Regions from separate parts of the Peribacillus sp. FSL M8-0224 genome, predicted to be linked through region 1. Evidence: a T-box and tRNA genes for the amino acid it is inferred to sense, from the RefSeq annotation. Region 1 holds a T-box; the other holds one or more tRNA genes.
What was found. The T-box of region 1 lies ahead of glyQ (glycine--tRNA ligase subunit alpha). A T-box ahead of a tRNA ligase gene usually reads a tRNA of that ligase, here a tRNA-Gly.
Positions count from the first base shown of each region.

Region 2: it encodes a tRNA-Gly, which carries the amino acid that the T-box ahead of glyQ (glycine--tRNA ligase subunit alpha) is inferred to sense. The anticodon was not compared.

Region 1 covers NZ_JBBOOJ010000001.1:3,218,550-3,225,198, reverse strand. The annotation lists gene MKX49_RS15460 (HD family phosphohydrolase) at 1-622, shown strand, start outside; gene ybeY (rRNA maturation RNase YbeY) at 619-1,095, shown strand; gene MKX49_RS15450 (diacylglycerol kinase family protein) at 1,073-1,450, shown strand; gene MKX49_RS15445 (cytidine deaminase) at 1,490-1,888, shown strand; gene era (GTPase Era) at 1,881-2,810, shown strand; gene MKX49_RS15435 (YqzL family protein) at 2,910-3,053, shown strand; gene recO (DNA repair protein RecO) at 3,087-3,839, shown strand; T-box leader at 3,898-4,074, shown strand; gene glyQ (glycine--tRNA ligase subunit alpha) at 4,172-5,068, shown strand; gene glyS (glycine--tRNA ligase subunit beta) at 5,055-6,649, shown strand, end outside.
Region 2 covers NZ_JBBOOJ010000001.1:491,402-498,050, forward strand. The annotation lists gene mgtE (magnesium transporter) at 163-1,521, shown strand; gene MKX49_RS02395 (NADP-dependent oxidoreductase) at 1,849-2,877, shown strand; gene MKX49_RS02400 (YbjN domain-containing protein) at 3,299-3,712, shown strand; tRNA gene MKX49_RS02405 (tRNA-Gly) at 3,905-3,978, shown strand; gene MKX49_RS02410 (B3/B4 domain-containing protein) at 5,220-5,888, opposite strand; gene queG (tRNA epoxyqueuosine(34) reductase QueG) at 5,994-6,649, shown strand, end outside.

The DNA of each region.
Region 1 (6,649 bases):
CAATTTGGCGGAATCGGCTTGTGAAGCCATCGGCTCGAATGGCTTGCTGGCAAGGGTCGGCAGTTATTATCATGATATCGGTAAAACGAAGCGGCCGCACTTCTTCATCGAAAATCAGATGAGTGAAGAGAACCCGCATGATCGGCTTCAGCCGGAAACTAGCAGGGATATCATCATTTCCCATGCTGTAGATGGCGGGGAAATGCTGCGCAGTCACAAATTCCCGAAAGAGATTGTGGATATTGCAGAGCAGCATCATGGGACCACATTATTGAAATTTTTCTACCATAAGGCAAAAAAACAGGATGAGGCCACACTCGAGGCGGCCTATCGATATCCCGGGCCGAGGGCGTTAATGAAGGAAGTGGCCGTCATCGGCATAGCCGATAGTGTGGAAGCTGCAGTGAGATCGATGAAGCACCCAACTCCGGAGAAGATTGAAGAGCTGGTAAGTTTCATCATTCAGGACAGGATTTCTGATGGTCAATTTGATGAATGTGACATTACTATGAGAGAATTAAGTATCGTGAAGCATTCCTTATGTGAATCGCTGAATGGTATCTTCCACTCCAGGATTGAATATCCGGAGCCGGATAAATTAGGACAGAAGGTGAAAGAATGATTTTAGCTATCGATTTAATGGATGAAACGAATGAAGTAACGGAGGAAGCTCAGCAGCTTGTTGAAAGCATTCTTCAATTTGCGGCAAGAAAAGAAAACATTGAAAAAGACACCGAGCTGTCTGTTACATTTGTAGACAATGATAGGATTCGGGAAATCAATAAAGAATATCGTCATAAAGATTCAGCTACAGATGTCATTTCTTTTGCGCTTGAAGAAATGGGAGAAGATGAAGTGGAAATTGTCGGAGCGGAAATGCCTCGCATGTTAGGGGATATCATCATTTCCATTGAACGCACGAAAGAACAAGCTGAAGAATATGGTCATTCATTTGACCGGGAACTTGGATTTTTAGCACTGCATGGTTTTCTTCATTTATTGGGATTCGACCACATGAATGAAGAAGATGAAAAAGTGATGTTCACAAAACAAAAGGAGATCTTGGAAGAATATGGACTTTCAAGAGAAGGATAAAAAAAGGTATCCTTTATTAAAAAGTTTCTCTTTTGCCTGTCAGGGAATTTTGGAGGCTGTTCGGACTGAACGTAATATCAAGATTCATTTCGCGTTAACGGCAATCGTCGTATTCTTTGGTTGGCACTTCTCATTGAATGGGATGGAGTGGCTTTTCATTTTGGCGGCCATAGCCGGTACGATTACGTTGGAGCTCGTTAATTCCGCGATTGAAAGGGTAGTGGACCTGGTAACGGACCAAATCCATCCGCTTGCCAAGCAGGCAAAAGATATTGCAGCCGGAGCTGTATTCATATATGCTATATTTTCTATAATAGTTGGATTGATTATCTTTTTGCCTAAGGTTGGCCTGTAGGTTGCCGAAATGGTACTCAATTTGAAAGGAAGATGTGAATTGAATACAAAAGAATTGATTGAGGAAGCTAAAAAAGCAAGGGATAAAGCTTATGTGCCTTACTCCAAGTTTAAGGTGGGGGCAGCCCTTTTAACCGCTGATGGAAAGGTCTATCATGGTTGTAATATAGAAAATGCTGCATACAGCATGTGTAATTGCGCCGAAAGGACAGCTTTATTCAGCGCTTATGCCCATGACGATAAAAAATTCACCAAACTTGCAGTCGTGGCGGATACCGATGGTCCCGTCGCTCCATGCGGGGCATGCAGGCAGGTTATTTCAGAACTGTGCGAAAAGGATATGCCGGTCGTTTTGACCAACTTACATGGGGATATAAAAGAACTAACAGTACAGGAATTGCTTCCAGGAGCTTTTTCACCGGAGGATTTAAATGGATAAACTATTTGACGATACACAAGTAAAAGGTTACAAATCAGGTTTCATTTCAATAATTGGACGACCTAATGTAGGAAAAAGTACATTTCTGAATCGGGTCATCGGTCAAAAGATCGCCATTATGAGTGATAAACCGCAAACTACAAGAAATAAGGTCCAGGGTGTACTTACGCAAAACGATTCACAAATGATTTTCATCGATACACCCGGCATTCATAAACCAAAGCATAAGCTTGGCGACTTCATGATGAAAGTGGCAACGAATACATTGAAGGAAGTCGATTTGATACTCTTCATGATCAATGCGACTGAAGGATACGGACGCGGGGACGAGTTCATCATCGAAAAACTTCAATCCGTAAAAACGCCTGTTTTCCTGGTCGTAAACAAAATCGATGCGATGCATCCAGATGATTTACTTCCGATCATTGAAAAATACCAACAGCTTTACCCTTTTGCGGCAGTCGTTCCGATTTCTGCGCTTGAAGGAAATAATGTGGATACTCTGCTTGAACAAATCAAAGAGCATCTGCCTGAAGGTCCCCAGTTCTATCCAGCTGACCAAGTGACCGACCATCCGGAACGTTTTATCATTTCCGAATTGGTCCGCGAGAAGGTACTGCACCTGACACGGGAAGAAATTCCACATTCAGTGGCTGTTGTCATCGATTCAATTAAAAAAATGGACAATAGCGACACCATCAATGTCATGGCGACTATCGTTGTCGAACGGGATTCACAAAAAGGCATTGTCATCGGAAAGCAAGGGAAAATGCTTAAAGAAGTCGGCAGCCGTGCCAGGGTGGATATCGAAAACCTATTGGGTTCTAAAGTTTTCTTGGAACTGTGGGTGAAGGTACAGAAGGATTGGCGTAACAAAGCAAGCCAGCTTCGCGATTACGGCTTCAATGAAAGCGAGTATTAATTAACAAAATTTACGCATCATGAAAGTTAGGAAAACGGTCAAGCTAATCATATGGTCGGATATTCATATTGCTAGTTAAAAATGAAAGGTGGGCTTTATATGTTGGATTTTACCTGGGAATTATTCACTGAAACAGGTAATGTGGACACCTATTTGCTGTTTAAGGAGATAGAAGTCGAGAGACAGGAAAGACACTTGGGATTGAATGATGAGCTAGCAGAAATTGATTTTCCTGTTTCATAGGTTAGCCTTGGCGAGCATGGGTGGTGTCTTGGTATGCTCCAAAAATGTGAGGGCATTGTCATAAGGCGAACTGCATATGGAGAAAATAACAAAATCATTACTATATATACCCGTGAGCTAGGGAAAATTGGCGTCATGGCAAGAGGGGCCAGTAAACCTAACAGCAGGCTTTCAGCCGTCACACAGCTTTTTTGCTCCGGGTATTTTCTTGTAACCACATCAACCGGACTCGGCAGTCTTCAGCAAGGCGAAATGGTCGATTCACTCCGTTTCATAAGGGAGGATCTTTTTGCCACCGCTTATGCTTCATATATTGTTGAATTGCTTGATAAAAGCGTCGAGGATAAGAAACCGAATCCATATTTGTATGAATTGCTTTCGCAAACTTTGCATTACATAAACGAGGAATATGACGCGGAGGTTTTGACATTCATTTTTGAAATGAAGATGCTGCCCGTCAATGGGATTAACCCAGTGCTGAATCAGTGTGCAGTATGTGGTGAAACGGAAGGGGAATTCTCCTTCTCGCTTCGGGAAGCGGGCTTTATCTGTCACCGCTGTCTGGGGAAAGACCCTTATCATTTTAAAATTTCACCTGCAGCCGTCAAATTGCTTCGGATTTTTTATTATTTAGATTTATCAAGGCTCGGAAACATTTCCGTCAAGCCTGAAACGAAAAAAGAACTGCGGAAGATCATCGATGCATATTATGAGGAATATTCCGGTCTGCTTTTGAAATCAAAAAAGTTCCTGAAACAGATTGATACGATGAAAGATATGTTTTAGGTTCTGACCTATTGACATTCCATGCTAGTTTGTATAAAATTCTAATCATCAAAATAAGAAGATTGCGTTGATGGAAAAGAGTATCTGTCATTCTCCATAAAAAGCGAACCCGGGACGGTGAAAGCCGGGATATGGATTTACAGGGAAGGGCGTTTCCGGAGCATGTTGCTTTGAAAAGAGGCCGTTTTGTAAACGGCAATTAGGGTGGAACCGCGGGTATACTCTCGTCCCTATGCATTTCGCATAGGGACGGGAGTTTTTTGTTTGCCAAAATGTAATGGGTTTCCGACCTTTAATCTTAAAAAGCCGTTTAAATAACCTGGAGGTGTACGATGAATATTCAAAATATGATTTTAACGTTACAAAAGCATTGGTCTGAACAAGGCTGCATATTGATGAATGCTTATGATGTCGAGAAAGGGGCAGGAACGATGAGCCCATACACGTTCCTGAGAGCCATTGGACCGGAGCCTTGGAGCGTGGCTTACGTAGAGCCTTCCCGCCGTCCTGCTGACGGTCGTTATGGTGAGAACCCTAATCGACTGTATCAGCATCATCAGTTCCAAGTGATCATGAAGCCGTCGCCTGACAATATCCAAGAGTTGTATTTGGATTCATTACGTGCTTTAGGGATAAATCCGCTCGAGCATGATATTCGCTTTGTGGAGGACAATTGGGAAAATCCATCCCTAGGGTGTGCCGGACTCGGTTGGGAAGTGTGGCTTGATGGAATGGAAATCACGCAATTTACATATTTCCAACAAGTGGGCGGCCTTGAGTGTAAACCGGTCTCCGTGGAAATTACATACGGGATCGAACGTCTCGCCTCTTACATTCAAGATAAGGAAAACGTATTTGACCTAGAATGGACAGATGGATTCACTGTTCGCGATATATTTGGTCAGCCGGAATATGAACATTCGAAATATACGTTCGAAACCTCCGACCTTGACATGCTTTTTCAGCTTTTCACGATGTATGAAAAGGAAGCGCATCGACAAATGGAAGAAGGACTTGTACATCCTGCATATGATTATGTTTTGAAATGTTCCCATACATTTAACCTTTTGGATGCCAAAGGTGCCATCTCGGTGACGGAAAGAACGGGTTATATTGCCCGGTGCCGTAACTTAGCGCGTAAGGTTGCCAAAACCTTCTATGAAGAGCGGGAAAAATTAGGCTTCCCGATCCTGAAAGTGAAAGGGGAGAATACAAATGAGCAAGCGTGATTTGTTATTGGAGATTGGATTGGAAGAGCTGCCTGCCCGTTTTGTGACAGCATCAATGAAACAGTTGTCAGATAAAGTGCAGCAATGGCTAACGGAAAAAGCGATAGAATTCGGGACGGTTGAAGCTTTTTCCACACCAAGACGTTTGGCCGTATTGGTGAAGGACGTGGAAGAATCCCAAAAGGATATCGAAGAAGAGGCAAAAGGTCCGGCCAAAAAAATCGCGTTGGACAGCGAAGGCAACTGGTCTAAAGCAGCATTGGGATTCGTCAGGGGTCAAGGCATGACTTCAGAGGACATTTATTTTAAAGAACTCAAGGGTGTGGAATATGTCCATGTGAATAAATTCATAAAAGGACAGCAGACCGTTCAGCTTTTATCTGAGCTTGCTGAAATCATCAGCGGCATGACGTTCCCGAAAAATATGCGCTGGGCCAATCAGGAGCTCCGCTTCGTCCGTCCGATTAAATGGCTGATTGCCTTATTTGGCAATGAAATAGTGCCATTCAGCATTGCTGATGTGGAAACGGGCCGTGAAACAAAAGGACATCGTTTCTTAGGCAATAGCGCCATCATCGAGCAGCCGCAACGGTACGAAGATACGCTGAAAGAACAATTTGTAATGGCGGATCCAGATAAACGCCGGCAAGTTATATTGGATCAGATTAAAGAGCTTGAGCAGGAGAAAGGCTGGATCATCCCTGTCGATGAAGATCTGCTTGAAGAGGTAAATAATTTGGTAGAGTATCCAACGGTGTTATTTGGACATTTTGAAGAAGAATTCCTTGAGCTTCCTGCTGAGGTACTAATCACATCAATGAAGGAACACCAACGTTATTTCCCAGTTAAAGATCAGGAAGGGAACCTGCTTGCTTACTTTGTAACCGTGCGCAACGGCGATGACCGCCATTTGGATAAGGTTTCTAAAGGTAATGAAAAAGTATTGCGTGCCCGCTTATCGGATGCAGCATTTTTCTATAAAGAAGATCAGAAAAAAGAGATTTCGGATGCTTTGAAAAAGCTTGACAGCATCGTTTATCATGAAGAAATCGGTACATTGGCCGAGAAAACTGCCCGGGTAACTGAAGTGACCGGTGCTCTTGCGGATGCTTTGAATTTAAAGGCGGAAAAAGAAATGGCGCTTCGTACAGCGGCAATTGCCAAGTTCGATTTGGTAAGTAATATGGTTTATGAATTCCCTGAATTGCAAGGGTATATGGGTGAAAAATATGCTCTCTTAAAAGGGGAAGCCAAAGAAGTGGCCGCAGCTATCAATGAACATTATATGCCAAGGCATGCGGATGATGATGTACCGCCTTCAGTCATTGGCGCGGTTGTGAGTTTGGCTGAAAAAATTGATACTTTGTCTTCGTTTTTCGCTATTGGCGTCATTCCGACAGGTTCCCAGGATCCTTACGCATTAAGAAGGCAGGCGAGCGGTGTCGTCCAAATTCTAGCTGAGAAGAAATGGAATATTTCATTAGAGGAGCTTATTGTTTTAGGTCTTAAAGGACCGGAATCAAAAGGTATCTTAAAACGTGATCTTGAAGAAGTTAAAACGGACATGTTCACATTCTTTAA
Region 2 (6,649 bases), 2.7 Mb from region 1:
GTTTTTATTTTTTTCCTGGAGGTGTGGGATTTGGATAACTATTCACGACGACATACTCGTGAATGGAAGCAAGATTTTGGAAGGGGAATAATAATATTTTTTTTATTCTTAATATTTAAGGGAAATATTTTTTGGCTCCCCTAAAAAGGAGTGAGAGACAAGATGATAAAAGTCCTGACGGAAGATCAAATGACTTTACAAATCATAAAGGTATTAAAAGAAGGAAAAAAGAAAGAATTTCAAGCGATATTGGAAGAACTCCAACCATATGACATTGCGCGAATTTTTGAAGGGCTCCCAGAAAAACACCATACACGCTTCTTGTTGTTACTCGATTCAGAACAAATCGCTGAACTGATTCAAGAAGTTGAGAAAGTCCATCAATTAAAAATTCTTAGTAAATTGGGAATAGAGAAATCCGGCCATGTAATGGATTTAATGGATAATGATGATCTAGCTTCATTGTTAGAGGACCTATCCCCTGGAAAAATCGAAGAACTTCTTTCTGGCATGAAACAAGAAGAATCAAAAATCGTTCAAAATATCATGAATTACCCCCCTGAAACGGCAGGGCGAATCATGACAAACCGTTTTGTATGGATCCCCCAACATTATTCGGTGCGTGAATCAGTTGAAAAACTGAAAATCTTTGCGGAGTTTTCGGAAACGATCAACTATCTTTATGTAATAGATAATGATAAAAAATTAGTAGGTGTTGTCTCATATCGGGATTTAATAATAAATGATGAATCTGAAAAAATTCAAGATATTATGTACAGCCGGGTTATCTCCGTATCCGCATATGAAGACCAAGAAGAGGTAGCTCGTGTTATTGAGCGATATGATTTTTTAGCAATTCCAGTAGTTGAAAAAAATAATGAGTTACTAGGAATTGTAACCGTCGATGATATTATTGATGTTGTCATTAAGGAAGCGAATGAAGATATTGAAAAATTATCGGCATCCGGTAAAGCTATAGACTTTGACACGAAGGCGCACGTGGCCGCGTATCGTCGGCTGCCCTGGCTTATTTTGCTTTTATTTATCGGATTAGTGTCTGGAACCATTATAAGCGGTTTTGAAGAAACCTTGTCCAAAGTTGTTGCACTTGCCTTCTTTATGCCGATGATCGCAGGGATGACTGGAAATACAGGTACTCAATCTTTAGCCGTTGTTGTAAGGGGTCTAATCACTAGTGATACGGATAAAGGAGTCGTGACCAGGCTCATTATACGGGAACTGAAAGTTGGCTTGATAATAGGCATCACCTGCGGAATATTAATTTCCATCATAGCTTATGTTTGGCAGGGAAATCCCGTTCTGGGATTAGTGGTTGGAAGTTCGTTGGTGATGACCCTGATTATCGGGACTTTAGCTGGGACCATTATTCCTTTGATATTATATAAATTCAACATCGATCCCGCAGTTGCTTCTGGTCCGCTAATTACAACACTGAATGATATACTCTCGTTACTTATTTACTTTGGAATGGCAACGATGTTCATTTCAAAATTGATGTAGACTATCCACGAATTAGTTCATTAAACTGGTTAATGAGAAGAAGGGGCAGTAACCCTGCCAAGCAGACAATAAAAATAGATTATTTCAAGCTGCGGCCTTTTCCCGGTATTCAATCGGGGAAAGGCCGTTTAATTTTTCTGGTGAGCGAACCGTTTATCGAAATGAAAAACATTGGACATAATAGGCTGTAGCAAGTTTGAGGTTTTCAGGAAAGGCTACATAAATAGTGTTATGGAAGCGATAGCCAATCATATTCTTTGACCTATGAACTTCATCAGTGATACGCTTCTTTTCGAAATTACGTATTCAAACCAAGGAGGAACAATGATGACACAAACCAAACAACAAATAATCACCCTGGCAAACCGTCCGAAAGGTATGCCTTCGAAAGGGGATTTTAACTTTGTTGAAAGTGAAGTTCCCACACCGAAGGATAATGAGATTTTAGTACGTACACTATATTTATCTGTCGATCCATACATGCGTGGCAGAATGCAAGATACCAAATCATATATTGCTCCATTTGAATTGAATAAGGTCATCACGGGCGGCGTTGTTGCCGAAGTTGTTGAGTCCAAATCGAATTCCTTCAAACAAGGGGATGTCGTTGTTGGGAATATCGACTGGGCAGAATACACAGTTGTCACTGAAAAGGAAATCCGTGTGATTGATCCCAAGGTGGCTCCGGTCACAACTCATTTAGGGATTCTTGGAATGACCGGTTTAACTGCTTACTTTGGTTTGCTTGATATTGGTAAACCTCAAGAAGGTGAAACGGTAGTCGTTTCAGGAGCGGCTGGAGCAGTCGGTTCAGTAGTCGGACAAATTGCTAAGATTAAAGGTGCGAAGGTTGTTGGCATCGCTGGTTCAGATGAAAAACTTGAGTATTTAACGAAAGAGCTAGGATTTGATGGAGCCGTAAATTATAAAAGTGATAGTTTTGCAACAGATTTAGCCAATGCTGTTCCTGATGGAGTCGATGTTTATTTCGATAATGTGGGCGGCGAGGTGTCCGATGCTGTTTTTACACTTTTGAATGCGAATGCCCGAATTCCATTATGCGGGGCGATTTCCTCATATAACGCGGAAGGAAAAGATCTAGGACCGCGTCTGCAATCGGCAATGATCAAAACCAGTGCACTAATGAAAGGTTTCACAGTTGGAAATTATGCCGCTAGATTCCAGGAGGGTGCTACGGAATTAGGTAAGTGGCTTCAAGAAGGAAAGCTGAAGTATGAAGAAACGATTATTGAAGGGTTCGAAAACACACCGGATGCATTTTTAGGTTTGTTTAAAGGAACGAACCTCGGAAAACAGCTTGTAAAAGTTGCGGAACCCGAATTCGCTCAACTATAAGTTTTATGGAAATAAAGCTGAGGAAGGCCCTTCGTTGTGATTTTTAAGCAGCTTATAACAAAAGCGGCCTTTTTTCGTATTCAATCGGGAAAAGGCCGTTTTCCTTTCAAGTTAAAATATGATCCTTCTTACCCTTAGTGGTATCTTTTGATCCATATGAAGGATATTGCTTTGTGCTTGGACATATATACCCTTTGAAGGATGCTCAAAAATCCGCCAGGAAATTTTGGACCTGCAAGGAGCGCTTCAGTTTTGCGGAGAAGCAACTGGCTAATCAATCCAGGAAGGGAGCTCATATTTGACTCCCTTCCTTTTAATGTCGCCCCTGTTAATAGGAGGAAATTGGCAGAATGTTAGAAAAGTCTGTAAAAATGCTGGTTTTCATTATAAAATGTACTTATAAACAGAAAGGTGATGAACCATGTCAAACGTTGCTAAATTTCGTGATTTTTTAACTAGTGAGAAAATCTATATGAATGAGTTGAATGAAGATGGCACCACCTTTTTTAGAGCCGAGCAAAAGTTAAAGGACGGGTGGAAGGTCCTTTTAGTATTTGCTTTCAATCAAGATGAAAATGTGGCGGACTTATTTTGCTTTAATGTCGCCGAGTTGAAGAATCCTGAAAAGAAACAGGATGTACATACACTATTGAATGAATATAATGCTAATTTCAGGTATTCCAAACTGTATGAAGAAAATGGGACCATTTCCATTCGTTATTCATACTCCATTGAGGGGGATATCGTACCTGATCTGGCGTTCAGGAAGTTAATCATGCTGCTTGAAACGGCACAGCAGGTTTATCCGCGGTTAATGGAAGTCATTTGGTCTTAAATCACCATATAGGATGAAAAAGTTCTCTTCAATCAGGGGACTTTTTAACATTTTTACTAGAGTGAATGAATATATTAATTTTACAATACGCTAATTATTATTTTTTTTTTTAAAGAACTATTGCATTTTTTTATATTAGACTATATAATTAATTTTGTTGATTGGTAATTCGACAAACTTCTACAAGAATATGCGGGTGTAGTTTAGTGGTAAAACCTCAGCCTTCCAAGCTGATGATGAGGGTTCGATTCCCTTCACCCGCTCCAATACATACTCATAACGTAGGGTTTCGTTACCTGGAGAACGAAGCTTTGCGTTTAAATATTATTACAAGAATTCTACTGTTTACAGTGGGATTTTTTTTGCATTTCATCGAAGCGGTAATACAGTATGTCATACCCGAAAAATGGACTTTAATTTTTGATTATCCTTCATCCGGGAGTGTGGGGATTTCGATGCACCACAAACTTAGTCAATTTGATTAACTACGTTAGTAGAATCAGTTTGACTAAGTTTGTGCTTTTTTTGTTAATGGGGAAGAGAAAGGCGTGCCAGGCTTATGTAGCATCGATGATTATCAATCGAAAGGCAGAAAGTAACCATTGTAAACCGGCTAGCCGAGACCCCGGAGATGTTTGCTTTGATGAGGCTTCGCAGACAGTCGGAGGGAAGGGAATGAATTTCTGGGTAAAACGGAAAGTGTTTTTGAGGGTTAGCAAATCTGATCGTTGATTTCCACTACAGGCACTCGCTTTCCGCGGGCGGTCCGGGAGCCTCCTTGGCTCTCGCCTTCGGTGTCTCCCTTGGCCACGCTTTTCCCGCAGGAGTCTCGTACCTTACGTTCCAATCAACTGGAACGTTCTTTTAAATAAAAACCGTGGGCTAGACTCATCCCGAACCAAGTTTAAGACAAGGTGATCCTAGAGTTTTTTTACAGTAACCCATAAAGGATGGAAGAAATTTGCGACACTTCAGCCGAGTAACCGGCTAGCAGAGACCCCGGAGATGTTTGCTTTGATGAGGCTTCGCAGATAGTCGGCGGAAAGGGAGGGGGGTCTCTGGAATCAACTGGAATGAGATTTTAAGAAAAAACCCTAGGCTGGCTCATCCCTAACCAAGTTTAAGACGAGGTGATCCTTGAGGTTTTTTACATTAATCCTTAAAAGATGGAAGAAATTTGCGACACTCCAGCCGAATAACTGGCTAGTCGAGACCCCAGAGGCGCTTGCGCCGAGGAGGCTTGGCAGACAGTCGGCGGAAAGGGAGAGGATTTCTGGAATCGACTGGAATGTAAATTAAGAATAGTCCGTAGGCTAGATTCATCCCAAATCAAGTTTAAGACTTTGTGATCCTTTATGCTCTTAAATTCCAGTGATCTTTATTGCCTTTTTGGTAGGGATCGATTCGGTTGAATAAAAGGATACTAGCGGACTGGTTTTATTAATTGGAAAAATCATAAAAAACCCCTTCCGATTGTGGAAAGGGTTTAATTTCGTTCAATTTTTAATTATCCTTCTACAATCGAGTAAGTCCCTTCACCACCATGGATTTCAAGGAACATGTCCATCAGGGATTTCGTCAGCTGATCTGCTTCCGTGATTGGAGTATTGGGTTGTAAATAAATGATTTGGATAGCTTTTTTCGTTTCTTCGGTGACTTTCGTGCGTTCTGAATCAACGTAAGGACTTCCGAATGCGCCAGCATGATCGGCTGAGGTAATCATATTTTCCATGGAATTCAAGCGGCCGTTCAAACCGTCATACCCATCTGAACCCTCGCCAATCTTAATCGAGATGTCTCCTGTTAATTTTTCAGCATCATAAATGCCGATCGGAACTTCATATAACAGTGAGAAGAAGTTATTCAAATCGATGGCGGAATGGATGGGTGTCAAGTAATTCTGTTTTTTTACGCGGCGGTAAAGGGCTTCCACGGAGGGACGATACCGTGACGGGTTCGTTCCTGTAGCCTTGAAAATTTCCCGCCACACTTTAATGCCGGAAAAGTCGGTCAATTCCTTTTCTTCAAGGTCGAAGAAAAGAGCTTCCTGAAATAGTTGAAGTCTTCCTTTCACCATTTGCGGGGAGGGACCTACTTCGATGTTTTCATATGTAATGACCCCGACTTTGAATTCAGGGATTTTACTGCTAAGATTAGCTGATACGGTAATTTCCAACCGTTTCACCTCCAAAAATGATTGCAATTAGTTTATCATAGATAGCAATGGTTTGAAATGGATTCAAGCTTCAATGGGAATACTGAATGAACGTAGGTGATTAATATGGATATGAACTCATTCAAGCAAGAAGTGATTTTATATAGTAAGGAAATCGGCATCGATAAAATTGGCTTTACTTCGGCTACGGCTTTCACCGAACTGAAAGGTCGGCTGATACGTCAACAGGAACTGGATTACCAGTCAGGGTTTGAAGAAGCCGATATAGAAAAAAGGGTGAGGCCTGAATTGATATTCGATAAACCGCAATCCATCATTTCGATTGCGCTTGCTTATCCTTCGAAATTGAAGGATGCTCCGCAAAGTACAAAAAGTGAACGCCGCGGGATCTTTTGCCGGGCGTCTTGGGGAACGGATTATCATACCGTTCTCCGTAATAAATTGCAGTTACTTGAGAATTTCATTAAAGATAAAGTGCCAGGGGCAATGATGAAGTCCATGGTTGATACGGGTGAGTTATCCGATAGGGCAGTGGCTGAGCGTGCAGGTATTGGCTGGAGTGCAAAAAACAGTATGATCATCACACCGGAATTCGGTTCTTATGTATACTTGGGAGACATGATAACCAACCTGCCATTTGAACCGGATCAACCGATGGAAGATCAATGCGGGACATGCAATAAATGTGTCGATGTTTGCCCGACTGGAGCGCTCGTTCAGGGCGGGCAGCTAAATTCCAAGCGTTGCATTGCGTTCTTGAC